DNA from 3 places in the Mesorhizobium sp. Cs1299R1N1 genome. Region 2 is predicted to be linked to each of the others. Evidence: riboswitches for the same ligand, from Rfam matches in the RefSeq annotation. Region 2 holds a riboswitch; each other region holds the start of a gene.
What was found. A riboswitch is a leader RNA that binds a small molecule or an ion and turns the genes downstream of it on or off. The one in region 2 is predicted to bind thiamine pyrophosphate.
Positions count from the first base shown of each region.

Region 1: linked by a shared signal. The riboswitch ahead of thiC (phosphomethylpyrimidine synthase ThiC) and the one ahead of thiB (thiamine ABC transporter substrate binding subunit) in region 2 are both predicted to bind thiamine pyrophosphate.
Region 3: linked by a shared signal. The riboswitch ahead of O7A70_RS24455 (YkoF family thiamine/hydroxymethylpyrimidine-binding protein) and the one ahead of thiB (thiamine ABC transporter substrate binding subunit) in region 2 are both predicted to bind thiamine pyrophosphate.

Region 1 is NZ_JAPYKR010000002.1:671,844-681,971, reverse strand. It holds gene O7A70_RS06625 (potassium transporter Kup) at 1-1,624, opposite strand, end outside; TPP riboswitch at 2,287-2,403, shown strand; gene thiC (phosphomethylpyrimidine synthase ThiC) at 2,509-4,332, shown strand; gene thiO (glycine oxidase ThiO) at 4,329-5,327, shown strand; gene thiS (sulfur carrier protein ThiS) at 5,296-5,493, shown strand; gene O7A70_RS06605 (thiazole synthase) at 5,495-6,268, shown strand; gene O7A70_RS06600 (thiamine phosphate synthase) at 6,265-6,870, shown strand; gene thiD (bifunctional hydroxymethylpyrimidine kinase/phosphomethylpyrimidine kinase) at 6,861-7,622, shown strand; gene O7A70_RS06590 (dicarboxylate/amino acid:cation symporter) at 7,866-9,260, opposite strand; gene O7A70_RS06585 (sensor histidine kinase) at 9,480-10,128, shown strand, end outside.
Region 2 is NZ_JAPYKR010000014.1:2,080-12,207, reverse strand. It holds gene O7A70_RS26535 (amino acid ABC transporter ATP-binding protein) at 1-276, opposite strand, end outside; gene O7A70_RS26530 (amino acid ABC transporter permease) at 273-953, opposite strand; gene O7A70_RS26525 (amino acid ABC transporter substrate-binding protein) at 1,091-1,864, opposite strand; gene O7A70_RS26520 (RNA polymerase factor sigma-32) at 2,183-3,046, shown strand; gene O7A70_RS26515 (M48 family metalloprotease) at 3,063-4,532, opposite strand; gene thiQ (thiamine ABC transporter ATP-binding protein) at 4,765-5,541, opposite strand; gene thiP (thiamine/thiamine pyrophosphate ABC transporter permease) at 5,534-7,183, opposite strand; gene thiB (thiamine ABC transporter substrate binding subunit) at 7,226-8,224, opposite strand; TPP riboswitch at 8,268-8,382, opposite strand; gene O7A70_RS26495 (thiamine diphosphokinase) at 8,470-9,114, shown strand; gene O7A70_RS26490 (ABC-F family ATP-binding cassette domain-containing protein) at 9,116-10,128, shown strand, end outside.
Region 3 is NZ_JAPYKR010000012.1:23,304-33,431, reverse strand. It holds gene O7A70_RS24485 (aconitase X) at 1-9, opposite strand, end outside; gene O7A70_RS24480 (DUF3309 family protein) at 543-707, opposite strand; gene O7A70_RS24475 (methyltransferase family protein) at 992-1,627, opposite strand; gene O7A70_RS24470 (ABC transporter substrate-binding protein) at 1,871-2,887, opposite strand; gene O7A70_RS24465 (ABC transporter ATP-binding protein) at 2,880-3,647, opposite strand; gene O7A70_RS24460 (ABC transporter permease) at 3,644-4,399, opposite strand; gene O7A70_RS24455 (YkoF family thiamine/hydroxymethylpyrimidine-binding protein) at 4,506-5,114, opposite strand; TPP riboswitch at 5,105-5,218, opposite strand; gene O7A70_RS24450 (hypothetical protein) at 5,497-5,796, shown strand; gene msrA (peptide-methionine (S)-S-oxide reductase MsrA) at 5,987-6,505, opposite strand; gene O7A70_RS24440 (glycosyltransferase family 39 protein) at 6,692-8,206, opposite strand; gene O7A70_RS24435 (hypothetical protein) at 8,438-9,145, shown strand; gene O7A70_RS24430 (GNAT family N-acetyltransferase) at 9,294-9,764, opposite strand; gene O7A70_RS24425 (hypothetical protein) at 9,933-10,128, opposite strand, start outside.

The DNA.
Region 1 (10,128 bases), on a different contig from region 2:
TCGACAGCGCGCGTGGAATGTTGGGCTGTTCCATATAGCCGAAGGTCAGCGTCACCCGCATGAACAGCTCGTTGACCGTCTCCATCTTGACGCGCTCGCTGTCGGGCACCACGGGCTGCGGGGCGGTCACCACCGAAAGGATGACGTTCTGCTCGTGCAGCACCTTGTAGTGCTTGAGGCTGTGCATCAAGGCGGTCGGCGCGCTGAGCGGATCGCTGGTCAGGAACACCGCGGTGCCCGAGACGAGCTGCGGCTTCTTCTTCAACAGGTTGCCGGCGAGGACATCGAGCGGGATCTCGTTGCGGCGCGTCTTGTTGAAGAGATAGCGGCTGCCGCGCACCCAGGTCCACATGCCCAGCACGATGGTGAAGGCCACGACCAGCGACGCCCAGCCGCCTTCGAACACCTTGACGATGTTGGAGGCGAAGAAGCCGACATCGATGAAGGCGAACAGCACGGTCAGCGGGATCGCCACCGACAGCTTCCACTTCCAGATACGGGTCATGACGACATAGAGCAGCACCGTCGTCACCAGCATGTTGCCGGTTACCGAGATGCCGTAGGCGGAGGCGAGCTTGCTGGATTCGCCGAAGCCGACCACCAGCATCACCACCACCAGGGCCAGCAGCAGGTTGACACGCGGCATGTAGATCTGACCGGACTGCTTTTCCGATGTGTGCAGGATCTCCAGCCGCGGCAGCATGTTGAGTTGCACTGCCTGCCGGGTCAGCGAAAAAGCCCCTGAAATGACCGCCTGGCTGGCGATGACGGTAGCCGCCGTCGCCAGCACCACCATCGGGATCAGCGTCCAGCCCCCGTTCATCTCGAAAAACGGATGGCCGACCACACCTTTGTTCGCAAGGATGAAGGCACCTTGCCCGGCATAGTTCAGCAGCAGGCAGGGAAACACGATCGTCAGCCAGGCCAGCACCATGGGCTTGCGGCCGAAATGGCCGAGATCGGCATAGAGCGCCTCACCGCCAGTGACGGCAAGGAAGACCGCGCCGATGGTGACGGAGGCGACGCCTGGCGAATGGATCAGGAAGGCGACGATGTAGTACGGGCTGATCGCCCACAGGATTTCCGGATCGGCGATGATGTGGTTGAGGCCGGACAGGCCGATAGCCAGGAACCAGACAGCGGTCACCGGCCCGAACACCAGACCGACGCCGCCCGTGCCGAAGCGCTGTACCGCGAACAGCATGGCGAGAACGACCAGTGTCAGGGGCACGACATAAGGCTGGAACGTCGGCGTGACGACATCCATGCCCTCCACCGCCGACAGCACGGAAATCGCTGGCGTAATGACGGCATCGCCGAAAAACAGCGAGGCGCCGATGATGCCGATGCCGAGCATCACCGCCGAGCGCTTCGGAAAGCTGCCGCGCGCCAGCGCCATCAGCGACAGCACGCCACCCTCGCCGCGGTTGTCGGCGCGCAGCACGAACATGATGTATTTTACTGTAACTGTGATCGTGAGCGACCAGATGATCAGCGACAGGACGCCGAGAATATCTGTGCGATCAGCGACGTTGCCGCCCGACGAGGCATGCAGCGCTTCGCGGAGCGCATAGATCGGGCTGGTGCCGATATCGCCATAGACCACACCGAGTGCGCCAAGCATCAACAACTCAGTATTTTGAGACGAGCCGGGATGTCCCGCTAGTTCCTCAACGTCACAACTGTTGGCAGAATCCACGACAGCCATTCGTATGCTTCCCACGGGTGCTGTGCTCTACGGCCAACGCAATTCTGCATTTCCGAGGCACGCGTCCTTGCGACGGGTAGCCTCGGCCGATTGGGCGGTGCGACAAGGAGAGGGAGGAGCTCGCTGCACTGCCGCTATCGGCCGAGGCGTCTGGAAATTGCCAATCGGGACTGCCATGTTGAAGTCGGCTGGCATGTCACCAGCCCATTACTCCATCAACCAGCAAATTAGCAATTTTTAAGATTTAACTATGGATGAAACAAGATTACGTCATTAAACTGATGTCGATTGAACTGCTATGCCGAAGTAATATTTTCATTAAGTCACGAGTTCCTGGATATTATCGAGCTACAACTATCAACGAGCAATTTATGAAAGTCAATATCTTCATGGTTTCAGATGTAGCATTTCGATCGGTTTGTCATAGACCATGAGCATTTCACCGCCCCCCGCGACTACAGAATCGAGCGCGGACCGAGCCGGTCCGAGTCCTGTTTATACAACCCTTCCTTCTGGCTTCGACCTACCGCCCTGGACCGAATGCGCTTGACAAAAGGCCACCGGCTCGGTCCAATTGACCCATTCACCAGGGGAGTCCCGGCAAGGGGCTGAGATACTGCTGGCTTTCGCGGCGCAGTGACCCGTTGAACCTGATCCAGTTCATACTGGCGTAGGGACGGTGCAAGCGCTTTGCGGGAGTTCATCCCCGAAGACCTGTTTCGAACAGGTCGACCAAGGTGTCTTTTCATCCTTCCGGCACAGAACTGGGTCTCCATTGCAAATGAGCAAAGGAGCCTCAAATGAATGCCTTGACCCCCGCAGTTTCGACGGGACCGCTACCCGCCTCACGCAAGATACACAAGCAAGGCACCCTCCACCCGCAGATCAGGGTGCCGATGCGCGAAATCTCCGTCCACCCGACCGCCGGCGAACCGCCTGTGACGGTCTATGATCCATCCGGCCCCTACACTGATCAAACGGTCGAAACGAGTATAGAGAAAGGCCTCGCCCGGCTTCGGCACGAATGGATTACGGCTCGTGGCGATGTCGAATTCTACGATGGCCGCGACATCACGCCGGAAGACAACGGATTTGCGACTGGCGCGCGCCTGACGCCGGAATTTCCCATTCGCAATCGGCCGCTCAGGGCCAACGCAGACAAGGCGGTGACCCAGCTTGCCTATGCCCGCGCCGGCATCATCACGCCCGAAATGGAATTCGTCGCCATTCGCGAGAACCTTGGACGCGAAAGCCTGCGCGGCAAGCTGCAGCGGGACGGCGAGGCCTTCGGTGCGGCGATCCCCGATTTTGTCACGCCGGAATTCGTGCGTGACGAGGTAGCGCGGGGGCGGGCAATCATTCCCGCCAACATCAACCATCCCGAAAGCGAGCCGATGATCATCGGCCGCAATTTCCTGGTCAAGATCAACGCCAATATCGGCAACTCTGCTGTCACCTCCTCAATGACTGAGGAGGTCGAAAAGATGGTCTGGGCGACCCGCTGGGGCGCCGACACGGTCATGGATCTGTCGACCGGTCGCAACATCCACAACATTCGCGAATGGATCGTTCGCAACTCGCCGGTGCCGATCGGCACCGTGCCGCTCTACCAGGCGCTGGAGAAGGTGGGCGGCATCGCCGAGGACCTGAACTGGGAGGTCTATCGCGACACGCTGATCGAGCAGGCCGAGCAGGGCGTCGACTATTTCACCATCCACGCCGGCGTTCGGCTGCATTACATTCCACTCACGGTCGAGCGGGTTACCGGCATCGTCAGCCGGGGCGGTTCGATCATGGCGAAATGGTGCCTGCACCATCACCGGGAAAGCTTCCTCTATGAGCATTTCGAGGAGATCTGCGACATCGCCAGAGCCTATGACGTCTCATTTTCGCTCGGCGACGGACTTCGTCCGGGCTCGATCGCCGACGCCAATGATGCCGCGCAATTCGCCGAACTGGAGACGCTTGGCGAACTGACGAAGATCGCCTGGGCCAAGGACTGCCAGGTGATGATCGAGGGCCCGGGCCACGTTCCCATGCACAAGATTAAGGAGAACATGGACAAGCAACTCGCAATCTGCGGCGAAGCACCTTTTTATACCCTCGGGCCGCTGACGACGGACATCGCCCCGGGTTACGACCACATCACGTCCGGCATCGGTGCGGCCATGATCGGCTGGTTCGGCACCGCCATGCTCTGTTATGTGACGCCGAAGGAGCATCTCGGTCTGCCGGACCGCAACGACGTCAAAACCGGCGTCATCACCTACAAAATTGCCGCGCACGCGGCCGACTTGGCGAAAGGCCACCCGGCGGCGAAAACCAGGGATGATGCCCTTTCTCGCGCCCGTTTCGAGTTCCGCTGGGAGGACCAGTTCAACCTGTCGCTCGATCCGGAAACCGCGCGTTCCTTTCACGACGAGACCTTGCCCAAGGAGGCGCACAAGGTCGCGCATTTCTGCTCGATGTGCGGGCCGAAATTCTGCTCGATGCGCATCTCCCACGACATCCGCGCCGAAGCGCAGAAGGAGGGGATGGCGGCGATGGCGGAAAAATACCGCGCGGGCGGCGATCTCTATATGCCGGTGAGTGACACCACGCCCGAGGTGCCGGAGCCGTCATGAGGGTGCTGGTCAAGGGGGCCGGCGTCGCCGGCCTCACCGCGGCCTTCGAGCTCACCACTCGCGGCGCGGCGGTCACCGTCGCTGAAATCGGGTATGATCTCGGCGGCAGCGCATCGTGGTTTGCCGGCGGCATGCTGGCGCCCTGGTGCGAGCGCGAAAGCGCGGAGCAGCCTGTGCTGGACCTCGGACGCGGCGCCGCCGAATGGTGGGATGCCGTGCTGCCAGGTCAGGTGACGCGGGCCGGAACGCTGGTTGTTGCAACGCGGGATGCGGGCGAGCTTGACCGCTTCGCAAGCCGCACCTCGAGCCATCGCTGGATCGATGAGGAGGAAATCGCGCGGCTGGAGCCCGACCTCGCCGGCCGTTTTCGCCGCGCCCTGTTCTTCGCCGGCGAGGCGCATCTCGAGCCGCGCACTGCAATGGCAGCGCTTCACGAAAAGCTCGTCGCGATGGGCGTCGACTTCCGCTTTGCCACGGACGCCCGGCAGCTTTCCGGATTCGACCGTGAGATCGACTGCGTGGGAATGGCGGCGGGCGATAAGAGGCTGCGCGGCGTTCGCGGCGAAATGCTGATCCTGCACACACCCGATATCTCGCTGTCGCGCCCGGTCCGGCTGCTGCATCCGCGCTTTCCGCTCTATGTGGTGCCGCGCCCCGATCACCGATTCATGGCCGGCGCCACGATGATCGAGAGCGATGACAGCGGTCCGGTCACGGTCCGTTCGATGATGGAACTTCTGAGCGCGGCCTGCGCGCTCCACCCGGCCTTTGGCGAAGCCTGCATCATTGAGACAGGCGCCGGTGTTCGCCCAGCCTTTCCTGACAACCTGCCGCGTGTCGAGGCCCATGGAAGCACCGTCGTGGTCAATGGGCTTTATCGCCATGGTTTTCTGCTCGCCCCAGCCATGGCGCGCCAGGCGGCCGAAATTGTCTTCAGTCACGACAAACCCGTGGAGCTTGCTCATGAAACTGACCGTCAACGGCGAAGTGCTTGAGATTGACGCCACGACACTGGCGGCACTGCTTGCCGACCTCGATTATGAAGGCGATTGGCTGGCGACAGCCGTCAACAGCAACCTTGTCCACAAGGCCAGGCGGGCGGAATTCCAGTTGAGCGACGGCGACCGGATCGAGATCCTCTCGCCGATGCAGGGAGGCTAGCATGTTCGAGCTTTTCGGGACGCCACTTCCCTCCCGGCTGCTTCTCGGCACGGCGCAATATCCTTCGCCGGCCATCCTTGCTGATGCGGTCAAGGCGTCGGGCACCTCCGTGGTGACCGTCTCCTTGCGGCGTGAGATGGCGGGCGGCAGGGCCGGCGAAAAATTCTGGTCGCTGGTTCGATCGCTCGGCACGAAAATCCTGCCCAACACTGCTGGCTGCCACTCCATCAAGGAAGCGGTCATGACTGCGAACATGGCGCGCGAAGTGTTCGGGACGAGTTGGATCAAGCTCGAAGTGATCGGCAACCATGATACGTTGCAGCCAGACGTGTTCGGCCTGGTCGAAGCCGCTCGTATCCTGTCCGAAGATGGTTTTGCGGTTTTCCCTTACACCACCGACGACCTCGTCGTTGCCGAACGGCTGCTGCACGCGGGCTGCAAGGTTCTGATGCCGTGGTGCGCGCCGATCGGTTCCGCCCTCGGGCCGGTCAACATCCCGGCGCTGCGCTCGATGCGCGGACATTTCCCCGGCGTCCCGCTGATTGTGGATGCAGGGCTCGGACGACCGTCGCACGCGGCAACCGTGATGGAGCTCGGCTTTGACGCCGTGCTCCTGAACACGGCGGTCGCCAAGGCGGCCGATCCGGTCGGCATGGCGGGTGCGTTCGGCAAGGCGGTCGATGCCGGATATGAGGCTTTCAAATCGGGAATGCTCGATCCGCGCGATGTTGCCGTGCCATCGACGCCGACATTCGGCCGGGGGGTCTTTTCATGAAGCTCGATCCCTTCTACCTGATCGTCGACAGCGCTGCCTGGATCGAACGGCTGGTGCCGCTTGGCGTCAAGCTGGTGCAGTTGCGCATCAAGGACAGGGATGAGGCCACGCTGCGGACGGAAATCCGCCGCGCAAACGACGTCTGCACGATCCATGGTTGCCAACTGATCATCAACGACTATTGGCGGCTGGCCATCGAGGAAGGCTGCGACTTCGTCCATCTCGGCCAGGAGGATTTAGCTGCGGCCGATCTGCTAGCGATTAAATACGCTGGATTGAAGCTCGGGCTTTCGACCCACGATCACACTGAACTGGAAACGGCGCTGGCGGCCGAGCCGGACTATGTGGCGCTGGGACCCATTTATCCGACCAGCCTCAAGAAGATGAAATGGGCGCCGCAAGGGCTCGAACGGATCAGCGCGTGGAAGCGACAAGTTGCACCGATTCCGTTGGTTGCCATCGGCGGCCTCAACCCTGACCGGCTCGACAGTGTCTTCGAGGCTGGCGCAGACTGCGCGGCAGTGGTCACCGACATCACGCTGAATGCCGATCCCGAAGCGCGCACGCAACAATGGATCGAGAAGACAAACCGATGGCGCTAAGGCAAGAGCCGCACGTGCTTGTCGTGGGGGGATCGGACTCCAGCGGGGGTGGCGGCGTTGCACGCGATATTGAGACGATCTCTGCCGTCGGCGTGCGCACCTGCCTTGCCGTCACCGCAGTGACGGTGCAGACCCACGATGCCGTCATCGCAATCCATCACCTGCAACCCGGGCTGGTCGCCGACCAGATGCGCGCAGCATTGCGGGCCAACAAGGTGTCGGCCATCAAGATCGGCATGCTCTCAACCGGGCGGGTCATTGTCGCGGTCGCGGCCGTGCTCAGCGAATATCCATGGATACCGGCTGTACTCGACCCTGTACTGGCTTCCTCTTCGGGCAGGCCACTGCTGGAAGCGAAAGCGATCGGCGCCATGAAGCGGGATCTCATGCCGCTCTGCCGGCTCGTCACGCCAAATCTCATCGAGTTGGCGGCCCTTGTCGGATCGGAACTGGCAGCAGACGAGGATGACGCGCTCCAGCAGGGAAAAAGATTGCTTGCAGCCGGGCCGCAGGCGTTGTTGCTCAAGGGTGGCCACGCGACGGGACCGCGATCAACAGATATTTTGCTGAGCTCCAACCAAGAATCCATTCGCTTCGAGGCACCGCGTGTTGCCGGAACGATGCGCGGGACGGGATGCATGCTGGCCAGCGCGATCGCCGCGCATCTGGCCAATGCGAGATCGCTTCACGACAGCGTGGTCGAAGGCAAGCGATTCGTCCTCAACAGACTTAAGGAGAATTCTGCCGGGTGACTCTATAATCACCCGAGCTCGCATGGAGGAGATTGTGCTTGCCTCCATGCGCCGGCCCCGGGAGATTGTACACTTCGCTGATTGCGCACATTGAGCATCATTCCTCGACGTCACACCTCCCCTTCGGACCATGAGGTGCAAAGGTAAGCCGAGGGCTGACGGCCAGTTGTTTCGACGCCCGGCTTTGGAATGGCGCGAGTACCCGACAAGTCCGGCCGGCATATCGGCCCGAGCTGAACGATCTCAGTGAGGTTTGCCTTCGTACATATCGTTGCCCCAGAACCGTGGTCGATCGTCCGGCGAGATAGAGATATCCTGCACTTGCGGCAGCGACAGGTCTGCCTCGTCCGGCAATTGACCGGCCATGGCCGCGGCGAGCTTCGTCACATCGAGTTCCTTTTCCCAGCGCGCCACGACGATCGTCGCGACCGCATTGCCGACGAGATTGGTGAGCGCCCTGCACTCTGACATGAAGCGGTCGACGCCGAGGATCAGCGCCATGCCGGCAACCGGTACGGAGGGTACGACCGACAGCGTCGCCGCCAGGGTGATGAAGCCAGCGCCAGTGATGCCAGCGGCACCCTTGGAGCTCAGCATGGCGACGAGTAGCAAAAGGATCTGGTCGCCGAGAGTGAGCGGCGTGTCGGTCGCCTGCGCGATGAACAAGGCCGCCAGCGTCATGTAGATGTTTGTGCCGTCCAGGTTGAAGGAATAGCCGGTCGGAATGACCAGGCCGACCACCGAGCGCTTGCAGCCGGCACGCTCCATCTTGACCATGAGGCCGGGCAGCGCCGCCTCCGAGGAAGAGGTGCCGAGAACCAGCAGCAACTCTTCCTTGATGTAGCGGATCAGCGCCAGGATCGAGAAGCCGTTGTAGCGGGCGACCGTGCCAAGCACCAGCAGTACGAACAGCAGTGAGGTCGCGTAGAAGGTGCCGATCAGCATGGCGAGATTGGCCATCGAGCCGATGCCGTACTTGCCGATGGTGAAGGCCATGGCACCGAAGGCGCCGACCGGCGCGGCCTTCATCAATATGCCGACAAGGCGGAAGATTGGCGCGGTCAGCGCTTGCAGGAAATCGAGGACCGGACGGCCGCGGTCGCCGACGAGCCCCATCGCGATGCCGAACAGCACCGAAAAGAACAGCACCTGCAATACGTCGCCTTGGACAAAGGCGCCAGTGATCGTGTCGGGGATGATGTTCATCAGGAAGCCGACGATGCTGGTGTCATGCGCCTTTTCGGTAAAGGTTATCACCTTCGACGCGTCGAGCGTGGCCGGGTTGATATGCATGCCGGCGCCGGGCCGGACAACATTGGAGACGATGAGGCCGACAACCAGCGCCAGGGTCGAGAACACCAAGAAATAGATCATCGCTTTGCCTGCGACGCGGCCGACTTTCTGCAGGTCGGAAACGCCGGCAATGCCGGTCGCCACCGTCAGGAAGATCACCGGCGCTATGATCATCTTCACCAGCTTGATGAAGGCGTCGCCGAACGGCTTCATCGCGGCACCGGTCTCGGGATAGAAATGGCCGAGAACAATGCCGGCAGCGATCGCCACCAGAACCTGTACGTAGAGATGCCGATATAGGGGAACCTTGCCGCGCGGCTCGGCGGCAGCGATTGCTGTCTGCATGATATCCTCCGTTGCGCCCCGATCGGGAAGCCCGACCTCCCGGGACCTTGAGCTCAACAGCCTCGCGGCTGCTGAATCGGACTTCGCAACTGGCGTGCCAGACGCAGCCTGTTACCGGTAAGTCTCTGATCTCGCGGAATGATCTTCAATTCCCGATGCTTGCCGGCGGGCAAACAGTGCGGCCGGCCGCACAAATCGGATTGCCCGTTGTGCGAAGTTATGCACAAATGGGCGATGCTACAGCGCCGCGCCGACCAATCTTCGACGCAAGAGCAACTCGGCAGGCGTGCGGGCCGAGCCTGGTTCGCTTTCGCGGCAGTAGGGCTCGCGATCATTGCGGCGGCGCTCTATAGCGCCGGTCTCTACGCGCGGGGCATCGAACTCAAGGCGCTGGCGGCGCAGGGGCGCACAGATGTCAACCTGAAAGTGGCGCTACTGAGCGCTGTTCTGGAAAATCCACGCGCGCTGCCGCTGTTGCTATCGCAGGACCAGCAGGTGCACGATGCTCTGGCACGGCGCGATCCCGTCGCGATCAATGTGCTGAACCGCAAGCTCGAGGGGCTGGTCTCCGGCACCAAGGCGTCGGTGCTCTACGTCACCGGCGCCAATGGTGTGGCGGTCGCATCCAGCAACTGGCGCGACCCGAACAGCTTTGTCGGCAGCGACTACGGCTTTCGCGCCTACTTCTCTAGGGCGATGCAGACCGGAACAGCCGAATATTTCGCGCTCGGCAATGTCAGCAAGCGTGCGGGCCTTTACATTTCGCGACGTGTCGGCAATGCCACAGCACCACTCGGGGTCGTCGTCGTCAAGATGGAGTTCGATCAGATCGAAGCGAACTGGCGCGAGGCGAATCGGCCGACCTATG
Region 2 (10,128 bases):
GAAATTCTGGAACACCATGCCGGTCTGCAGGCGCAGACGCCTTATGTCCGCCGCCGACACCTTCCCGCCGGGACGGAACTCGAGCGTCTCGTCGCCGATCCGCACCGTGCCCGAGGTTGGTATCTCCAGCAGGTTGATGCAGCGCAGCAGCGTGCTTTTTCCCCCGCCCGAAGGCCCGACCAGCGCGGTAACGCTGCCTTCGGCGATGGCAACCGTCACCCCCTTCAGCACGAGATTGTCGCCGAAACGCTTTTCGATGTTGGTGAGGCCGATCATGAGCGTGCCTCCAGGAAGCCGCCATAGCGGTTGAGCCGCTCCTCCAGCCGAGTCTGCAAGGCCGAAAGCACCGAACTCATCGCCAGATAGAGGATCGCCGCCTCGACATAGAGGATGAGCGGCTCATAGGTGGTGGCGACAATGCGCTGCGCCGCCTGGAACATCTCCGGCACGGTGATGGCGGCGGCCAGCGACGTGTCCTTGACCAGCGAGATGAAGGTGTTGGAGAGCGGCGGCACCGCCACCCGGCCGGCTTGCGGCAGGATGGTGCGCCGCATCGCCTGGCTCCAGGTCATGCCGATCGAATAGGCGGCCTCCCACTGGCCTTTCGGCACCGAGCCGATCGCCGCGCGGATGATTTCCGACGTGTAGGCGCCGATATTGAGCGTGAAGCCGATCAGCGCCGCGGTAAAGGCGTCGAGCAGGATACCGACCGACGGCAGGCCGTAGAAGATCAGGAACAGCTGCACCAGGAGCGGCGTGCCGCGGAAGATCCAGACATAGAAGCGCACGAGCGCCACCAGCGGCTTCGGCCCGAACAGCCGGCCGAGCGCCGCGCCCAATCCCACCGTCAGGCCGAGCACGAAGGACAGCAGCGTCAGCGGCACGGTGAAGATCAACGCTGCCCACAGCAGCGAGGGCAGCGAATCCAGCATCAGTTGCAGCCAGTGCGGCACGAAATATCCTCCGGAAGGGACGGGCAGCGTCATCGAAGCGCGAATGCGTCAGCCATATCACGACAAAAGCGGCGAGCCGTCAAAGACGGCTCGCCGCTGGATGGGCTGCGGGGCGACAACCCGCCCCGCCTTATGAATTACTTCGAGACGTCCTGGCCGAAATAGGTGTCGGCGATCTTCTGGTAGGTGCCGTCGGCCTTGATGTCGGCCAGGGCCTTGTTGATGGCCGCGACCAGCTCCGGATCGCCCTTGCGCACGATGACGCCGGAGTAATCGGCATTCTCTTCCTGGGCGGCGATCTTCACATTGGCGTCGGGCTTGTGCTTCTTGAAGTCGAGGAACGACAGGCTGTCATTGATGGTGGCGTCGGCACGGCCGGTCAAAAGCAGCTGGATCGACTGGTCGAAGCCGTCCGTGCCGACCAGTTCGGCGCCATTCGACTCGGCCAGTTTGCCGAAATTGGAGGTTAGCGACTGCGCCGACTTCTTGCCCTTGAGATCGGCGAAAGTCTTGATGTCGGTATTGTCGCCGCGCACGATCAGCACCGCCTTGGAGGCGATGTAGGGATCGGAGAAATCATACTTGGCCTTGCGGGCATCGGTGATGCCGACTTCGTTGATGACGGCATCATAGCGGTTGACGTCGAGGCCGGCGATCAGGCCGTCCCACTTGCCCTCGAGGAACTGCGCCTTGACGCCGAGCTTGTCGGCGATCGCCTTGGCGATTTCGACGTCGAATCCGACGAGCGCTCCGGATGCATCATGATAGGTGAACGGAGCGTAAGTGCCTTCCGTACCGACCTTGATGACGCCGGCCTGCTTGATCTGGTCGAGATTGGCGCCGGCATGCCCCGATGCGACCGCCAGGACCTGCAGCGTTCCGGCGATGATGAGCGACTTCAGCCATTTCATTTTTCTGTGATCCCGTCCTTGGCCTGATATCAGGCATGTTGTGAGAGTTGGAAAATGACAGATGCAGCTCGGAAAAATAAGGAACAAAATTTCAAAGAGGGCTAATTCCAGAAATCAAATACTCCAAAAGGAATTGCGTTGCAGCATCAGGATTCCGGGCAGCCGTGCCGAAATTGCCCGGACGTCATCGCTCGCCTGCCTGCGCCAGCGGAACCTTTCCCGCGCACGGCAGTTTTGGCTGTTCTAGGGCACGACGCCGTCATTTCAAGCCGGTTCCTGCCAGTTTGTCATTCGCACGCCTGAGCCAAGGAGCGCCTTATGATGGAAGACACGGCAGGTCGGGTCATGGTCCGCGCGGCAATGAGGGCGCCTTACCTCGAGCGCGACGAGGAGCATCGGCTGGCACTGCTTTGGAAAGAGGACAACGACCAGAACGCATTGCACAGCATCACCGTTGCCCATATGCGGCTGGTCATTTCCATGGCCTCGAAATTCCGCCATTACGGCTTGCCGCTCGGCGACCTGATCCAGGAAGGCCATGTCGGCCTGCTCGAGGCTGCCGCCCGCTTCGAGCCGGAGCGCGAGGTGCGGTTTTCGACCTACGCGACGTGGTGGATTCGCGCTTCGATGCAGGACTACATCCTGCGCAACTGGTCGATCGTGCGCGGCGGCACCAGTTCGGCGCAAAAGGCCCTGTTCTTCAATCTCAGGCGCTTGCGTGCCCGTCTCGCGAACGGCGCCGAACCGCTCTCCAACACGACTCTCTACCGCGAGGTGTCGGTTGCGCTCGGCGTTTCCGAAGCTGATGTGGAGTTGATGGATTCACGCCTGTCGGCGCCCGACTCCTCGCTCAACGTGCCGCTTGCCGACGATGCGGGTGCGACCGAGCGGATGGACTTCCTGGTCTCGGATGATCCCTTGCCCGACGAGATTGTCGGCGACAAAATCGACGTCGCGCGCCGCTCGCTCTGGCTGAGGGAGGCGCTTCAAGCTCTCAACGCCCGCGAACTCCGCATCATCGAGGAACGCCGGCTTACCGACGAGGGCGCCACACTCGAGGCTCTCGGCGAAACGCTCGGCATCTCCAAGGAACGCGTGCGCCAGATCGAGGCCCGCGCCATGGAAAAGCTCAAGGTCGCGCTGGTGAAGCAGAACCCGGAATTCATGGCGACTGCCGCCTGATTCCCGCGACAGGCGCTTACTTGTCGGTGACGATCTTGACCTTGTCGCCGGCCGAAACCGCGGCCCCCGGCGACAGCGCGTTGAGCACGCGGAACAGGTCGAGCTTGCGGTCGACTCCCACCATCTGGGCGGCAAGCGAACCCATGGTCTGTCCCGGCTGTACGGTGAGCACACGAATATGCAGTGGCTTCAGTGCCGCCTTTTCGGCGGGGCTGAGAATGCGGAAGGAGCCACTGACCGAGCGCGCCACCGTCTCCAGTGAGGTGCTGGCCGATGGCGCCGCGGTCAGCAACCGGTAGACCTGGCCGCCGGCCCGGATCACGGCGATATCGAACTGCCAGCCTTCGGCGCCTGCGTGCGCGGTCGCCGCCTCATTGCCGTTGATGGTTTCCTGCTTGACGGTGCTGTCGTCAAGGCCGGCCACCCAGCCGCTTCTGATATAATCGGTCAGGGCACGGTTCTTGTCGATCGAAACGCCGTCGAAGCGGATCGCTATGTCGCCCGGACCGGTCGCCGTAACCGCTGCCGCTGAATTGTCGATGATGAAACCGTCCGGCACGGTGAACGACACGCCGAGGCCCGGATGCAGGAAGGTTTCGCCGCGCACATAGCCTTCTTCCGGCGTATCGCCATAAAGCAGGCCGTCTATGCCGGCGAGGAAGGAATCGCGGTCGCGCGTGCCGAAACCGGGCGCGCCGAACTGGCGGGCGTGGCGCTGTGCCAGATCGATGCGTTGCGGCGTGTTGGGGTGGGTGGCCAGGAAGTCGAGGCTGGCGTCCGTGGCACCGCTGATCGAACGGAAATCGGTGTAGGCCGACATCGACTGCAGGAAGCGGCCGGCGGCATAGGGATCGTAGCCGGCTTCGCCGATCGACTTGATGCCGATGGCGTCCGCCTCCAGTTCCTGATTGCGCGAGAACTGCGCCAGCCTGAGCTTGCCGCGGATCAGTGCTGCCTTGGCGGTCGGGCTGTCGCCGAGCACATCGGAAACGACCTTGGTCGCCAGGCCTTCCTCGGCCTCCAGCTGCTGGCGCTGCAGGCCGTGATTGGCGGTGACGTGGCCCATTTCATGCGCGATGACGGCGGCGAGCTCGGACGAATCATTGGCCAGCGCCAAGAGGCCGCGCGTGATGTAGAGATAGCCGCCCGGCAGCGCGAAGGCGTTGACGTTGGGCGAATTGAGGATGGTGATGCGATAGGTCTGGGTCGGGTTGGCCGATACCACGGTCAAATTGCCGACCACCTTGGCGACCATGCGCTCAAGCTTGGGATCGGAATATTCGCCGCCATACGTTGCAAGGATGCGCGGATGCTGCGCCTTGGCGAGTTCGGCAAGCTTGTTGTTGGCGGCGACATTGTCCACCGTGATCGGCTTGTCGGATGGCTGGAAGCCGGATTCCTGGACCTCCGGAGGCGTGAACATCTGGCAGCTTGCCAGCGCCACGGCAAAGCCAGCCAGCGCCAGGAACCGCGCCAGCGGATTCATTCGTAGCCTGTCAGCGCTGATCGCCAGAATGGCTTCCTTTCAGGTCCTTGCGCATGACCACGGCATGCGCAAAACAAACTGCTACAGCGTCCGTCACGCGCCCCTCTGGGCGGGCAGCAGATGCTGTAGGCAAATCACGGCCTGTGCCGGACCGGTATCGAGCGGACCTAGCCACACTACTCCAGTCATGGCAAGCAAGCGCCACATCGCCTCAAGCCGGTTTGAGCGTAAATTATGTCCGCTTCCGGGCAATATCTCGTGATAACGCATCCCCGGCACCGGCACCGATATAGCGCCGGAACGCCTCCGGCCCAGCCCCTGCAAAGAAATCATCCGAGGTGCCTGAGGCAGCGATGGTGCCATTGTCCAGGAACACCACCTTCTGCGCGATGCGGCGGGCATCCTGCGGCTGGTGCGTGACGAACAGCACCGTCATGCCTCGCTCGGCATGGAGGCTGGCAACCAGGTCGAGCATGTCGCCGCGCAAGGCGGGCCCAAGCGAGGCGAAGGGTTCGTCGAGCAGCAGCACCGGGCGGTCACGCACCAGCACGCGGGCCAGGGCGACGCGCTGGCGCTCGCCGCCCGAAAGCTCGCGCGGCAGCCGCTTCTCCTTGCCGGCAAGGCCGGTGCGCGCAAGGGCGCCCGCGATATCGGCATGGTCGGCTTCGGTCAACCGCAACGATGGCGAACGGCCGAGCCCGACATTTTGCTGGACAGAAAGATGGGCGAAAAGATTGTTTTCCTGGAACACCATCGACACCGGCCGCGTCGCCGGCGGCTCGGCACCTACGTCGGCCCCGCCGACCAGTACGCGGCCGGATCGCGGCGTCTCGAACCCGGCCACCAGATTGAGCAGCGTCGACTTTCCCGAACCGCTCGGCCCCATGATGGCGGTGATCCGCGTCGCGGTGAATCCGACATCGAAGGCGAACAACGCCTCGCCATAACTGAACGAGACCCTGTCCAGCCGCACCGCAACCCCTTTGCCGTCAGCCGCCCCGTCAGACATCGCGGGCCATCCCCTTTCCCAGCCGGTCCGCTGCCAGCACCAGCGCCAGGCAGACAAGGCCCAGCAACAACGCCAGGCCGGCGGCGTCCTGCGTGCGGTAGCTGCCCATGCGCGCCAGGAGAAGGTAGGGCAAGGTCTGCACGGAATCACTGCCGAACAGGGCGATCACGCCGAGATCGCCAAGCGACAGCGCCATGGCGAAGGCAAAGGCGGTGGCGAGCGGCCGCCGAAGCGACGGCCAGTCGACCAGCCACAGTCTTGGCCAGCCGGAAATGCCGAGCTGTGCGCAGAGCCGCTCGTGACGCTCGCTTGCCGCATCATAGGCGGGACGGACGGCGCGCAGCGCGAAAGGCATTGCCATGACGGCGTTGACGGTGACGACCATGAGCGGAGCGACAGCAAAGACATCGCCGAGATGGCGCAACAGAAGGAACCAGCCGGCGCCGATGACGATCGGCGGCACGACCAGCACAAAGCCGGCGCCGGTATCGGTGGCATGTTCGAGCAGTGTCCTTGAGCCGGAGCGGCGGTTCAATGCCAGCGCCCTCCGCGCCATTGTGAGAGCCAGCGACAGCATCACCGAAAGCAACGCCGACAGGAACGCGAGCACGGCACTGGTCAGTGTCGCTTGCCGGACAGTGGCCTCACCGGCCAGCCGGCCGAGATCGGCGCCCAATCCGGCGGCCACGGTCGCCGCCATGGGTCCCACCACGAACAGCAGCGCCAGCCCGATGAGCAGGGCATTCAGCACGGCCTCAGTCCTGTCGACCGAGAGATAGCGGCGCGGCGCGACCGGCAGGTTGGTGTCGCCGACGACATTGGCGCCAAGCCGGGTCAACGCCAGCACCACGACAAAGGTCAGCGCGATCTGCAGCAATGTCAGCGCGACAGCCCGCGCGGGATCGAAATCGAAGCGCAATGCCTGATAGATGCCGACCTCCAGCGTCGTCGCGGCCGGTCCGCCGCCGAGCGTCAGCACGATGGTGAAGGATGTGATGCAGAGCATGAAGACAAGTCCGGCGACGCCGGGCAAGGCGGCCCGCAGCGTCGGCCATTCGATCAGCCGCAACGCCGGTCGCGCTCCCATGCCGAGCTGGCTCGCCAGCCGCCACTGGTCTGAGGGGATGGTTTGCAGCGCCTCCAGGAACAGGCGGGTAGCCAATGGCAGGTTGAAGAAGACATGGGCAACGAGAATGCCGGAGAGGCCGTAGATGCCCGGCCAACCCTGGCCGCCACCCCAGTTGGACAGGCCGGCGAAATAGCCGGCTCGGCCGTAGAGCGCCAGGATGCCAAGCGCCGCGACGATCGCCGGCAGCGCCAGCGGCACGGCGAAGAGCTGCAGGATGAAGGCGCGGCCGGGGAAACGTGGATGCCGCGACAGCGCCCGCGCCACGAACAGGGCAGGCCCGACCGAGAGCAGCGTCGACAGGGCCGCCTGCCAGAGCGTGAAGCGCACGACACGGAAGAGGTAAGGATCGAAGGCGGCCCAGGCGCCGGAAAAATCGTGCGCGCCTTCGACTAGCAGCCCGGCAAAAGCGCCTCCGATCAGCAGCGAGGTTGCGGCAAGCGCGACAATGCCGGCTGTGATGCGGGGGTCAGAGCGCGTTTTTGCACTGAGAACCAACGTCGACTTGGGAAACATTGTGTTCCTTGGCGGTCATCTCACGAGACTAGCCCACAAAACCTACTTGCTCATCACCGCCAGCCATTCGTCCACCCAGGCCTTGCGGTTGGCCGCGACTTCCTCGGGGCTGAACAGCAAGGTCTTGGTCGGCTTGACCAGTTTGTCGAAGGCAGGGTTGAGCGGCTTGTCGGTCTTGCCGGCCGGGAACATCCAGTTGGTCTCCGGGATGGCGTCCTGGAATTTCGGCCCGGTCATGAAAGCCATGAACTTGGCCGCCAGCGGGTTCTTGGCGCCTGTCGTGGTGATGCCGGCGACTTCGATCTGCAGGTACTCGCCCTCTTCGAAGGATGCCGCCTGGTAGCGCTCGGTGTTCTCGGCGACCATGTGGTAGGCCGGCGAGGTGGTGTAGGACAGCACCATCGGCGCCTCGCCCTTGGTGAACAGGCCATAGGCCTCGCTCCAGCCCGGCGTCACGGTCAGCACCTTGGCCTTGAGCTTGGCCCAGGCTTCCGGCGCCTTGTCGCCATAGACCGACTTCACCCACAACAGCAGGCCGAGACCGGGCGTCGACGTGCGCGGATCCTGAATGACGATCTTGTCATTGGCACTGCCCTCGACCAGGTCCTTCAGGCTTTTCGGCGGCGTCTTCAGTTTTTCGGTATCGTAGACGACAGCGAAATAGCCATAGTCGAAGGGGACGAAAGTATCGTCGCTCCAGCCGCCCGGCACATTGACATCGCTCACCGCGCCGTGCGGCGCGAACAGGCCCGACGCCTTGGCATCGGCGGTGAGATTGGTGTCGAGGCCGAGCACGATATCGGCCTTGGTCGAAGCGCCTTCCAGCTTGACGCGGTTGAGCAGCGCCACGCCATCGGCGACCGAGACGAACTCGACATCGCAGCCACATTCGGCTTCGAATTCCTTCTTCACCACCGGGCCTGGACCCCAGTCGGCGGTGAAGCTCTCATAGGTGTAGACGGTGAGCTTGTCCTTGGCCAAAGCCGGCCCGGACAGGGTCACTACCGTGGCCGCGATGAGGGAATATAAAAGCGTGCGCATCGGCGCCTCCTTCGTTTGCGTTGAAAGGAATTGAGGCGTCGGATTGTCCGAAACGTCTAATCCCTCCGCCGGTACAAACCGGATCAGGTTCAGCGGGTTGGCGAGACTGCCTCTCAGCCGGCCCGCGAAAGTCGCGTCCGGCACCCCGTTAGAGCGTTTCGACACATAAGCCCGGCCGATGGGACACGCAAGTGGGAGTTTGCCGCCTTCCGTTTCCAGTGCCGGGCTGGTAAGGGCGACGGGATATGAGCACATTCACCATCCTGCTTGGCGGCGACCTCATCCGCACGCCCCGGCTCGACCGCCAGGTCGAAGGCTCGCGCGTCATCGCCGCCGACGCCGGCATCGGCCATGCGCGGATGCTGGGCCTTGTGCCGGAACTGTGGGTCGGTGATTTCGATTCCGTACCAGCCGATCTGCCGGAAGATCTCGCCGCCGTGCCCAGGCAGACCTTCCCGGCGGAAAAGGACAAGACCGACGGCGAACTGGCGATCGCGGCAGCCCTTGAACGCGGGGCGACGCGCCTTGTGCTGGCGGGCGCCTTCGGCGGCAAGCGCGCCGACCACGCCTTCCTGCACCTGGCGCTTGGCCTGCGGCTGGCCGAGGCCGGAACGGATGTGCTTCTGACCAGCGGTGCCGAGGAAGCTGTCCCCTTGCTGCTCGGCAGGGCCAGCTTCGATTATGCCGACGGCACGCTGTTTTCGATCCTTGGCTTCTCCGAACTCTCCGGCCTGACCGTCACCGGCGCCAAATGGCCGCTCGACAAGGTCGAGGTGGCTTTCGGTTCGTCGTTGACCATTTCCAACGAGGTCAAGGGCCGCCTCGACGTCGCGCTTGGCCATGGCCGAGCGCTGCTGCTCGCCCATCCCTATCCATTGCCTGAAAGCTGACATGGCCCCGCCTCTTCTCAATCTCGACGGGATAAAACTGACTTTTGGCGGCACGCCGCTGCTCGACGGCGCCGCCTTGACCGCGTCGACCGGCGACAAGATCGCGCTGGTCGGCCGCAACGGGTCCGGCAAGTCGACGCTGCTCAAGATCGCCGCCGGCCTGATCGAACCGCAGGACGGCGAGGTGTTCCGCCAGCCTTCCGCGACAGTGCGCTATCTGCCGCAAATGCCCGACATGGACGGCTTTGCGAACGTGCGGGCCTATGTCGAAGCCGGGCTCGGGCCAGCCGACGATCCCTACCGCGCCAGCTATCTGATGGAGCATCTCGGCCTGTCGGGCGAGGAACGGCCAGGCGACCTGTCCGGCGGCGAGGCCAGGCGCGCCGCGCTTGCCCGTGTCATGGCGCCAGAGCCCGACATCCTGCTACTTGATGAGCCGACGAACCATCTCGATTTGTCTGTCATCGAATGGCTGGAAGAGGAGCTCGTCCGGACTTCCTCGGCGCTCATCGTCATTTCGCATGACCGCCGCTTCCTTGAACGCGTGTCGCGCGCCACCGTCTGGCTCGACCGTGGCCAGACCCGCAGGCTGGACAAGGGCTTTGGCCATTTCGAGGAATGGCGCGACCTAGTGCTGGAAGAGGAAGAGCGCGAGCAGCACAAGCTCGGCCGCCAGATCGTGCGCGAGGAGCACTGGCTGCGCTATGGCGTGACGGCGCGGCGCAAGCGCAACATGCGCCGATTGGGCGAACTGCAGACCATGCGCCAGCGCTTTCGCGGCCATCGCGGCGCCGAAGGCTCCGCGACCATGGTGGCAAGCGACGCCGCCGAATCCGGCAAGCTGGTGATCGAAGCCAAGAACATCGAGAAGAGCTTTGGTGATCTCACCGTGGTCAAGGGGTTCTCGACCCGCATCCAGCGCGGCGACCGCGTCGGTCTTGTCGGGCCGAACGGAGCCGGCAAGACGACGCTCCTGAAGATGCTGACCGGCGAATTGGCGCCGGACGCAGGATC
Region 3 (10,128 bases), on a different contig from region 2:
CAAAGTCATCGGTGTGCTCCGGACTCTACCCAACCTTATGGCGGGACAGCGCCCCCCTCTGCCCTGCCGGGCATCTCCCCCACGAGGGGGGAGATTCGCAGCTTCAGCCTTACTACACTTTTTGCAACGTGGAACATCTGTGAAACCGGCGATGACAGCCGACTGCATGGAAGCGCAACGCCTTGTCGAGCGCGCCGAGCGGCTCGTCGAGAGCACGCGCGGCTATGTGAACTCTGTCAGCGATCGGCGCGGGCGGACGCTTCACCGCAAGTGGCCCAGCATCACCCTGCGGCGAGCCAGCACTTCGAGGCAATCGCCTTGATGAAAAAGGAAAGCCCGCTCCGGGGACGCCGGGGCGGGCCTTGGAGGAGGACGAAAGGGTGGGACCTTCTCCTCTTGTTTCCACGGGGGGTGTGGACCGCAGTCACCATACGCGAGTCCCGCGGAATGCCGGATCACAAGCCGGCTTGCTTGCATCACAATCCGGTGCCCGGCGACGTGAACGTGGTCACGCGATTGCGATTGCCGCCGTGATCGAACTGCTAAATGCGTCCAAGAACCACCAGGATGATGACGATGAGCAACACAAGTCCGAGACCGCCACCACCATAATAACCGGTTCCGTAGAACGGGCCACCGCCGAGACCGCTGAAGCCGCCGAGCAGCGCGAGGATTAGAATAATGATCAGTATCGTTCCTAGACCCATGGCCTTCCCTGCTCCTGAATGCGCGCTTTCGCGCTGTTTCAACATCGCGCCATTTCGGATGTTGCAAGGTAAGAACGTTTTCGGGGGGCTGGCGTTCCGCCGGACCATTGCGGCTGCGGAACATTCAGCCCCGAAACGCAAAAAAGCCCGCTGGACGGCGGGCTCGGACTGCTGACAACCCTGGCTTTTGCCGGGAGTCTTTGATTCACTGGGCGATGTTGAGGCGACCCGCCCCTGAACAGCCCAAAAATGGGTTCGCCAACAGTGCCTTGGCGATCTTGGTCTCAGAATAGCCGATAGAACAGCCTGTAGTGCACGCGTTCCATGTAGGCGCGATACTCCGCCACGGTGGCCAACAAGGCCTCCTCGCGCAAGATGCGGTAAAGCTGGAGATAGGTAATTACCGCATAGACCGCGAGATTGTGGAAGGAAAAGGCCGACAGGAGGTAGAGCACATGGCCGGCGAGGTAACCGGCATAGATCGGATGCCGCACCAGCCGATAGGCACCGCCCGTCATCACACCGCGATTGGCGGGCAGGATCGCAAAAGAGCGCCCCAGCGAGATCTTGCCCCAGATAACGAACAACAGTGCGATGAACTGTAACGGCGCGGCGACATGAAGGGGGATGAGTGCAATGCCTGGTTGGAGGGTGATCAACGCAACGCCAAAACTGGCTGACACCGAAACGATGACCGTCAGCGGATTCCAGTCACGCGTCACCGGACGTCGCGACAGAAGCAGCCAGGTGAAGGTGAGTATCTCGGAAATCGCCACCAGCGCGGCATTGAGCCGGGTCGGATCCTCGATAAGTTGATAGACGCCACGATAGACGAACAGCCCCGCGCACACCAAGGCGCAGACACGAAAAAAACCTTCGCGCAGGTCGAGCAGAATCTCGCGCTTGCGCGCCGCGGACAAAAACCGGTTATCTGCTGCAGGCGAAAGTGTGTCGCTTTTTGACATGAGCAAGGCAAGCATCCCGATGATCCCTCGGGGCGACCCTCGCACGCAACCATTGCCGGGCCGTTAACCGAGAAGATCAGATCGGCATCAAACCGGATCGAAGGTGAGGGCCGCACCGGGGGTTTGTCGGGGCCGCAACCTTGGCGACATCCCGACGTCCACCATCGGACGATCCTTTCGCGGTTTCCGCATTGATGCCTATCTGAGGTACACATTGCTGAAATATTTCGCAAAATCGGGACGTTGCGCGACGATCTTGCCATCGGCGTCGTGCAGGATGCCGGCAGCAAGGAGATAGGAGCCGATCGCTTCCATCTTGGCCGGATCCATGATGCCGATGGTGCCGTCTTGCCCGCGCAGATAGTGCCCCTCGATCAGTGTCTTCAGCGAGGCGTGGATCAGCGCCGGATTGCTCAGGGCATCCTTGTTGGCGGCGATCAGCAGCGTGGCGGCTTCCTCCGGATGATCGACCGCGAACTGATAACCTCGCCGTGTTGCCTGGATGAAGGACGACGCCAGCTCGGGATTTGCCTGGAGATAGGCTTCGCTCGAAGAGATAAGCGTCGTGTGCTCGTCGGGGACACCATGGTCGGCGTAGACGAAGCTGCGCTGCTTGACGCCCTTGAGTTCGGCTTCGACGCCCTCCCAGGTCGACACTTCCAGCGTGAAGTCGACCGAACCGTTGGCCAGCGCCTCGTAGGCGGAAGTGCCGAGCGTCACCGTCTCGAAATCGCCCTTGCCGCCATCATGCCGGATGATGGTCGAAATCAGCGTGTTCTCCCAGGCACTGCCGAAGCCGCCATAAGTCAGACCATCCAGATCCTTCGGACTTTTGATCTCGCTGCGCGCCGCATTGAACACCAGCCGGCCTGTCTCGGACCGCACGACGGCATAGACACCCTTCAAGTCGGCCCCAGCGGTCCTCTGGGTGAACAGGCTGATGGTGCCGTTGATGCCGAAATCGGCGACGCGGTTGGCGACAAGCGTGCCGGCACCGGTATCGCTATAGGGCAGGATGTCGACCTCGAGGCCGGCCTCGCGATAAAAGCCCTTGTCGCGGGCGACGAACAGCCCGATGTGGTTGGTGTTGACCGTCCAGTCGAGCGCGACGGTAACCTTCCGCGTTGCCGCGAAGGAGCGGCTCGATCCGGTGATCAGCGGTACGCTGCCGGCAAGGGTGAGCAGCAGAGCTTGCCTGCGCGTCAAGTCAGTCATGGTCATGTCCTTTGGATGGCTGGAGGTTGAGTAAAATATCGAGGATTTCGGCCTCGAGTGCCCCGGCCTGCCGTGTGGCGGTGCTGGTCGGATCACGCGGGCGCGGCAGCGGCACCTTGATTTCGCGCACGACATGGGCCGGCCGCGCGGACAGCACATAGATGCGGTCGGACAGGAACACGGCTTCGCGCACATCATGGGTGATCAGCATCGCCGTCCAGCGATGATGCCGCCACATCTGTTCGAGCCAGCGCTGCATGGCCGCCCGGGTCAGTGCATCGAGCGCGCCGAACGGCTCGTCGAGCAGCAACATGTCGCGTTCCTGCACGACAGTGCGCAGCAGCGCCGCGCGCTGGCGCATGCCGCCCGAAAGCTGCGCTGGAAAATGCCGCTCGAATCCGGCAAGCCCGAACTCGGCAAACAGCGGCGCGACCCGCGTCCGCGCCGCCTTGCGGCTGACGCCTTGCACCTCGAGCCCGAGCGTCGTGTTGTCGAGGATGCGCCGCCACGGCATCAGCGCGTCGCGCTGCGGCATGAAGGCGAAATGCCTGCCGTGATCGTCGAGCGGCGCGCCGTCGAAGAACATCTCACCCTCGGCATGCTCGGCGCCGGTCAAAAGCTGGAACAGCGTCGACTTGCCGGCACCCGAAGGCCCAAGGATCGAGACGAATTCGCCGGCATCCACGCGCAGTGAAATGTCGGCGAGCACTTCGAGCCCGCCAAAGGCCTTGCGCATATGCCGCAATTCGAGCCGGCTCATGCTTGCGGGCCTTTTCCGGCGGCTTGCCTGCCAGCGGCTTGTTCCCAGGGCATGGCAAGACGCTGGAGCAGCGCCGTCAGTCCGAACAGGACGAGGGTGAGCGCGGCGCTGACGCCGACGGCGGCGAGCACCAGGTCGGGACGGAAATTGTTCTTCGCGTTGAGCATGTAGATGCCCAGCCCTTTGGCCGCGCCCGCATATTCGGCGAAGATGGCGCCGACGACGGCGTAGGTGATGGAGATCTTGAGGCCCGCGAAGAAATAAGGCAGCGCCGAAGGCAACCGTGCCAGCATGAAGACCCGCCAGCGCCCTGCTCCCATGGCGCGCAGCATCTGGCCGATCTCGACCTCGGTCGCCTCGTAGCCCTGTACGAGGGCCACCAGCATCGGGAAGAAGGTGACCAGCGCCACCAGCATGATCTTGGGCGTCAGCCCGAAACCGAACCAAAGCACCACCAATGGCGCGATGGCGACCAGCGGCAAAGTCTGGCTGACGATAAACACGGGAAACAGCGCGCGCCGCAAAGGCTGGAAGAAGTCGACCAGCATCGACAGCGCGAAGGCGGCGCTGAGCGAACAGGCAAAACCGATCAGCGTGGCGCGGATGGTGGGAATGGCATTGTCGAGCAGCGCGTCACGATTGAGCATCGCCTGTTCGAAGACGCGCGAGGGCGCCGGCAGAACCGTCGGCTTGATGCCGGAATGGTTTGCGTAGAGTTCCCAAGCCACGAGCACCAGACCGATCGTTATCACGGCCGGCGCTGCCTGGGCGAAGAAGCCCGCGAGTTGACGCGGGTTGAATGACGATGAAACCACGAGAGGATAACCTTGACGGCGCGCGCGCTTCGGCGCGAGCGGTTCAGACGGCAGTGGGACTGTTGGCCGAAACCGTGACGTCGAGGGTTACGTGGCCGGCGCCTGGCCCGAAGCGGCAGAACGCTTCATCGAGCGCCGAGAAGATCGCGCCGGCATCGCCGCGCAGCTTGGTGCAGAAATTCTTGGAGCGATCGTAGACGCCGGACTGCTTCAGGAAATCGATGCAGCCATAGATCTCGTCCATGTGATCGTCCGTGCCCATCACATAGAGCGAGAACTGCGCGGCCGCTGGCTGGCCAGTGACGGGCGCGCCGCGCACGGCGGTGATGGCCGCTTGCTTGCGTGGTCCGAGTGGCCCGGCGGGTCCGCCGAACGTGTCGGAGCGGCAGATTGGATCGTCCGGCTCCCCCGGACAGCCACGCGAAATGGTGGCCGACAGCACGCAATGCTTGCCGCTGCCGGACGCAGCCACGAAAAGGTCGCGCAGCGCCGGGAACAACACCTCGGGGGGCCCGACCAGCAGGGTCGAGATGTCGTCGGTCTCGATCCTGAGCTTGTCGCGATACGGATCGAGCGCGCCGAGCGCACCAAGGATGACGCCGACAAAATCGTCGGCCATTGGATATAGGGAAACCTGTGCACCTGAAAACATCGCCCGCCTCGCTCCGCTGGTATTACCCAGATCAGCTTCTAGGGTCTGTGGGCTTGCCGCCCCCGTCTCAGCCCCGACCGTACGGAGCACCCCTGTGGATGGCGGCGTTAAAGCACCATTCGATCGGTTGGGGAAGCTGTTTTTTCAGCAAGCTGCGCCAAAAGCATTGCGCCAGCGCAGACGCAACCGGGTGCCGCCGGCTCGGAAATTTGTCTGAAACCTTCGCAATGCCGAGGGGTTGTCCCACCAGACGCAATCGCAGGAAAAGTGTGAAGCGGTTTCTGGCCGGAATTGCGTCAAAACAAAGAGATAGAGCGGTCAGTTGCTTCCGCGAAGCCCGTGAACCGCTCTGGCGACGAATTCATAGAAATGGAGACAAACCATGCTTATGAAAATCCTCGCGGCTTCGGCCTTCACCATTGCCCTTGCAACATCCGCCATGGCGCAAAGCAATAGCGCAGCCGGCGCGGATCGGCCCGGCGGCAGCGGCAAGTCGGTCACTGTGGACCCAGCTACCCCCAATACAATCGATCCGGGCGCAACCAACAGCACGACCATCGCGCCGGGTGACATGAATTCCAACGCGGACCAGAATTGCCCGAACAACCCGCAGGGCGCGCAGAGGGATGCCAATGGCAATGCGACCGAGCCGACCGTTAACGACAGCAACTGCGGGAAATAGTTTTCGAAGCATGGAAATCGCGGACTGAGGTTCCGCGATTTCCATGCGCATCGATTTCAGTGTCCGCCACGACCGGCCGGCGGCACCCCTCGCGCCGATTCGAACTGTCAACCGCCGGACGGTGGTTAACACCGCTATTGATATGGTCTTGTGGCAACCAGCGGGAGCTTCTGCCCGCCGCCAAAAAATCTTATGAAACTGCCTTTTCGCGAACCGGCAGTTTCCAGCTTGGCCTGATGAAATGGCAGGTGTAGCCGTTGGGATATTTCTCCAGATAATCCTGGTGCTCGGGCTCGGCCTCCCAGAACGCACCGACCGGCGCGAGCTCGGTGACAACCTTGCCGGGCCACAGGCCGGAGGCATCGACATCGGCGATGGTGTCCTCCGCCACACGCTTCTGCTCCTCGCTGGTGTAGTAGGTTGCCGAGCGATAGCTCATGCCGACATCGTTGCCCTGGCGGTTGCGCGTCGTCGGATCGTGGATCTGGAAGAAGAATTCCAGAAGCTGGCGGAAGCTGATTTTCCCCGGATCGAAGGTGATCTCGATGGCTTCGGCATGCGTGCCATGATTGCGATAGGTGGCGTTCGGCACGTCGCCGCCGCTGTAGCCGACACGGGTGGCGAGGACGCCCGGGAAGCGCCGGATCAGATCCTGCATGCCCCAGAAGCAGCCACCGGCAAGCACTGCACGTTCGCTCGAAGTCGCCATGTAACGTCTCCTCAAAAGGCAATCCCAGGAAAAGTGTAGCGGCTTTCCCCGGGGAATTGCGCGACATCAAATTTGGATATCCCCATAAATGGGCATTGTCGCCTGGTTCGTCCAGTCAGACGAGCGGCCATTCGGTCATACCGATGGAAGGCGCCCCTAACGAACCGGCGCATGACACTGCCCGCCTTAGACGCGCGGATGCCGGGTCCGGCTGCTGGCGGCAACCGGCAGATATCGCGTACCAGGCGGAATGGCGGCAAAACTGATCGCTACCGGCGGCGCCTCGCGCGACCAGTTGAAAAGAACCGTCTTGACCGGGATGTTGTCCAACCATGCCCGCAACTGTGGCGGCACGCCATGACCACGCCAAATCATCAGCATGCCATGGTCGCGCAACCGCTGCCTCGTGATCCAGGGTGCGAACCGCATATCGAGGTCGGTGAAGATCGACGGCTTGTCATAGGCATTGAGGCCCGCCAGCATGGCAAGATTGGTGTCGCCACCGACGATGTCGAGCTGGCCGGGCGCCGCCGCGTGCCAGATTGCCTCGGCCTCGTCCGAGATCGGCTGCGCGGGCCAGCAGACGGCGTCCATGCGCCCGCGCACATTGCAGTCCGTCCAGCGGATTGCCGCATAGGCGCCCGACATGGTGACGATGCAGATGAAGGCGCAGATCGCCAGCTTTCGCATCTCGACGGCGCCGAGCCGGTGACCGAGAAAGGCCAACGCTACGATGCCGACAAGATTGTACATCGGCGCGCCCCAGGCCTCGCCGGCGCCGGTGAACAGCGAGGCCACCATGACCAGCGCCGCGGGCCCAAGCCCCATCCATAGGAGATAGACGAGCGTGCCGCGCTCGACCGGCTCTTGCGGGGCTGGTGAGCGCCGCAAGAGCCCTGATAGCGCCAACACCAGGAGAAAGCCGGAAAATCCGGCGATCTGGACGCCGATATAGTAGAGCCGCGCACGGTGCTCGCTCACCCACGCATCGCGGCCGGCGAAATAGGTCAGCGGCAGGAAATCCATGCGGTAGAGTGCGATGGCCAGCGGCGCGGCGACCACGAGAAAAACGGCCAGGCCAAGCCATGGCCAGGGTGTCGCCAGCCGGCTGCGCGCGCGCGGCTCGTACAGCAGCCAGAGAGCGCCGAAAGCGAGCAGCAGGCCGGTAGAGAACTTGGCGTAGAGCCCGACGCCGGACACCAGTCCGAGCGCCAGCCACCAGCCTGGCCCGTCGCCGCGGCCGGCGCGCCACAATAGCCAGCAGATCGCGGCCCAGAACGGCATCTGCGCATAGTCGTGATTGAATTGCGGCGTCGGCCAGCCGAAGAAATATATCGATGGCATCAAAAGCACGGCAGCCAGCGCGCGCCGTTGTCCGAGCATGTCGCGGGCCAGCAGATTGACCAGGACGAAGGTGGCCGAAATCGTCAGCTGAGCGAGCAGATATTGCGGCCAGCGGAACGATCCGGTCAGAAGATGGCTGGTCTCGAGCAGCCAGCCGGGCAGTTGCGGATGCTTGTAGGTTAAAAGCACCCATTCGCGGCCCCACATGAAGCCTTCCACGACATCACCGGGCGGTGCGGGATTGATGAGTGTTGGCACCACCGTCCAGCACAGGGTCTGCGCCAGGCACAAAAGCGCCAGCAAACCCCAGGGGTGCCGAAGCAGGGCGGACCAGACCGACGACGAGTCCAGTTCCACGGCAGGCAGCCCTGCCGGCATCCAACGATCGATGGAGTCGTCAATTCCCGCCATGCGGCGCTTAGACCACATCGCCTGGTTTGCCGAACAGCCCCAAACATCAAAGCTTACAAAAAAGTATACTTGCAGGTCATTGCAAGACCAAGATTGAGCGGGATCTACGGTCTCTCACTGCCGTCGCCGGGCAGAACAGCCCGCACACTGATCCCACTTGAACATCCCGGATACTCGATGCGTCACCAGCATGCCGTCATCCACCACCGCGCGCTCGACTTCTGGCTGGCGCGCGCGGCGGTCCTTGTCATCATCTGCCTGCAGCTTCTGGTCATCAACGATCTTTCGTTCGGCCCCCGCTGGCTGGCGCCGGCGCTGGAGGCCGCCCTGCTCGTACCCCTGTCCGTAGCCACCGCCTGGACGCAGGTCGCCACCCAGAAAGCGGTCGAGGAGGAGCACTGGTATCTGGTTGGCCGGTTTCGCGTCATGATCCGCAGGACGGCCCTGGTGATGACCGGCCTCGTCAGCGTCATGAATTGCGGCTCGCTGGCGCTTCTGGTGCGTGCCTTGCTGGCCGGCCATGCGGGCTCCAGCGGCCAGACGCTGCTGGTCGACGCGCTCAACATCTGGGTCACCAACGTGATCGTCTTTGCCTTGTGGTTCTGGAGCACCGACCGGGGCGGGCCGCCGACCTGCGGCCTCGTCACACGCGCCCATGCCGATTTCCTGTTTCCGCAAATGACCCTGAGCGACCGCGAAATCCGCGACTGGCTGCCGGGCTTCGTCGACTATTTCTTCCTCGCCTTCACCAATGCGACCGCGTTTTCGCCAACCGACACATTGCCGCTCTCCCAACGCGCCAAGCTGCTGATGATGGCCGAGGCCATGATCTCGCTGCTGACGATCGCGCTGGTCGCGGCCCGCGCCGTTAACATCCTGGCTTAGGACTTGCCAAGGTATCTGGCCGAAACGCAAAAAATAGCCGCCCGGCGAACCGGAGCGGGCTATTGATTGTCTGCGATGGCTGTCGCTAGTCTTGCCATGGCTGTCGCTAGTCTAATGGCACTGCAACGCAGGTGGGCATCCGCCATCCTCAATCGGCGCCGAGGTCATATTCGAAGACCACCTGGTCGCGCAGCGGGATGCCATCCACGAGCATACCTTCGGGATAGCCGGTCGACGGTCCGAAAGCGTCCCGCACGATCCGGCTCATCCGAAAGCCCTGCAATTGGTAGAAGCGCAGATTGCCAATGTCGCAGCTTGCCGTCGAGACAATCAGGCGCTGGCCCCCGCGCTCGCGGCAACGAGTGATTGCCGCGGCCACGAGAAGCCTGCCCAGTCCCTCACCTTGCCGCGCTTGAGTGACGGCGATGCTCTTGAGTTCGAAGGCGCCGGTATCGCCGGTATCGATGATCTGCGCGTGGCCGACGATTTCGCCGCCCTCGCGAGCAACCAGCACCTCGCCCTCATCGATATAGCGGTAGATCTGCATGGCCGAATCGTCGGCAAGGGCAAACAGCGACAGCAGCGCCTCGCGGTCCCCGTCATATCTCTCAATCTGCATCCACAAGCCTGTGCCGGACCAATGCCGCCGCGAACTCGGCAGCCTTGCATTGGGATATAGCAACTGCCGTCGAGCAGCCACAAACGCAAAAAGCCCGCCCCGGCGCGAGCCAAGGCGGGCTTTGGCTCGACCGAGCCGCGGATTCTCAACGCCGGGCAAGGCCCGGGATCATTCCTTCGCCGCTGGCCTGAACTTCCGCACAATCACCTCGAACAATATATCCGAGATCCACATGGCGCAGACGCCGATGAGGAAAGCAGCCGCCAGCGTTGTCGTGTCGTCACTGGCCAGCGGCAGCCCGGTGGCGCGGGCATACTGGACCACGGGCAGCGTCAGATAGGCCGCGGCGAGCGCGCCGCAGATT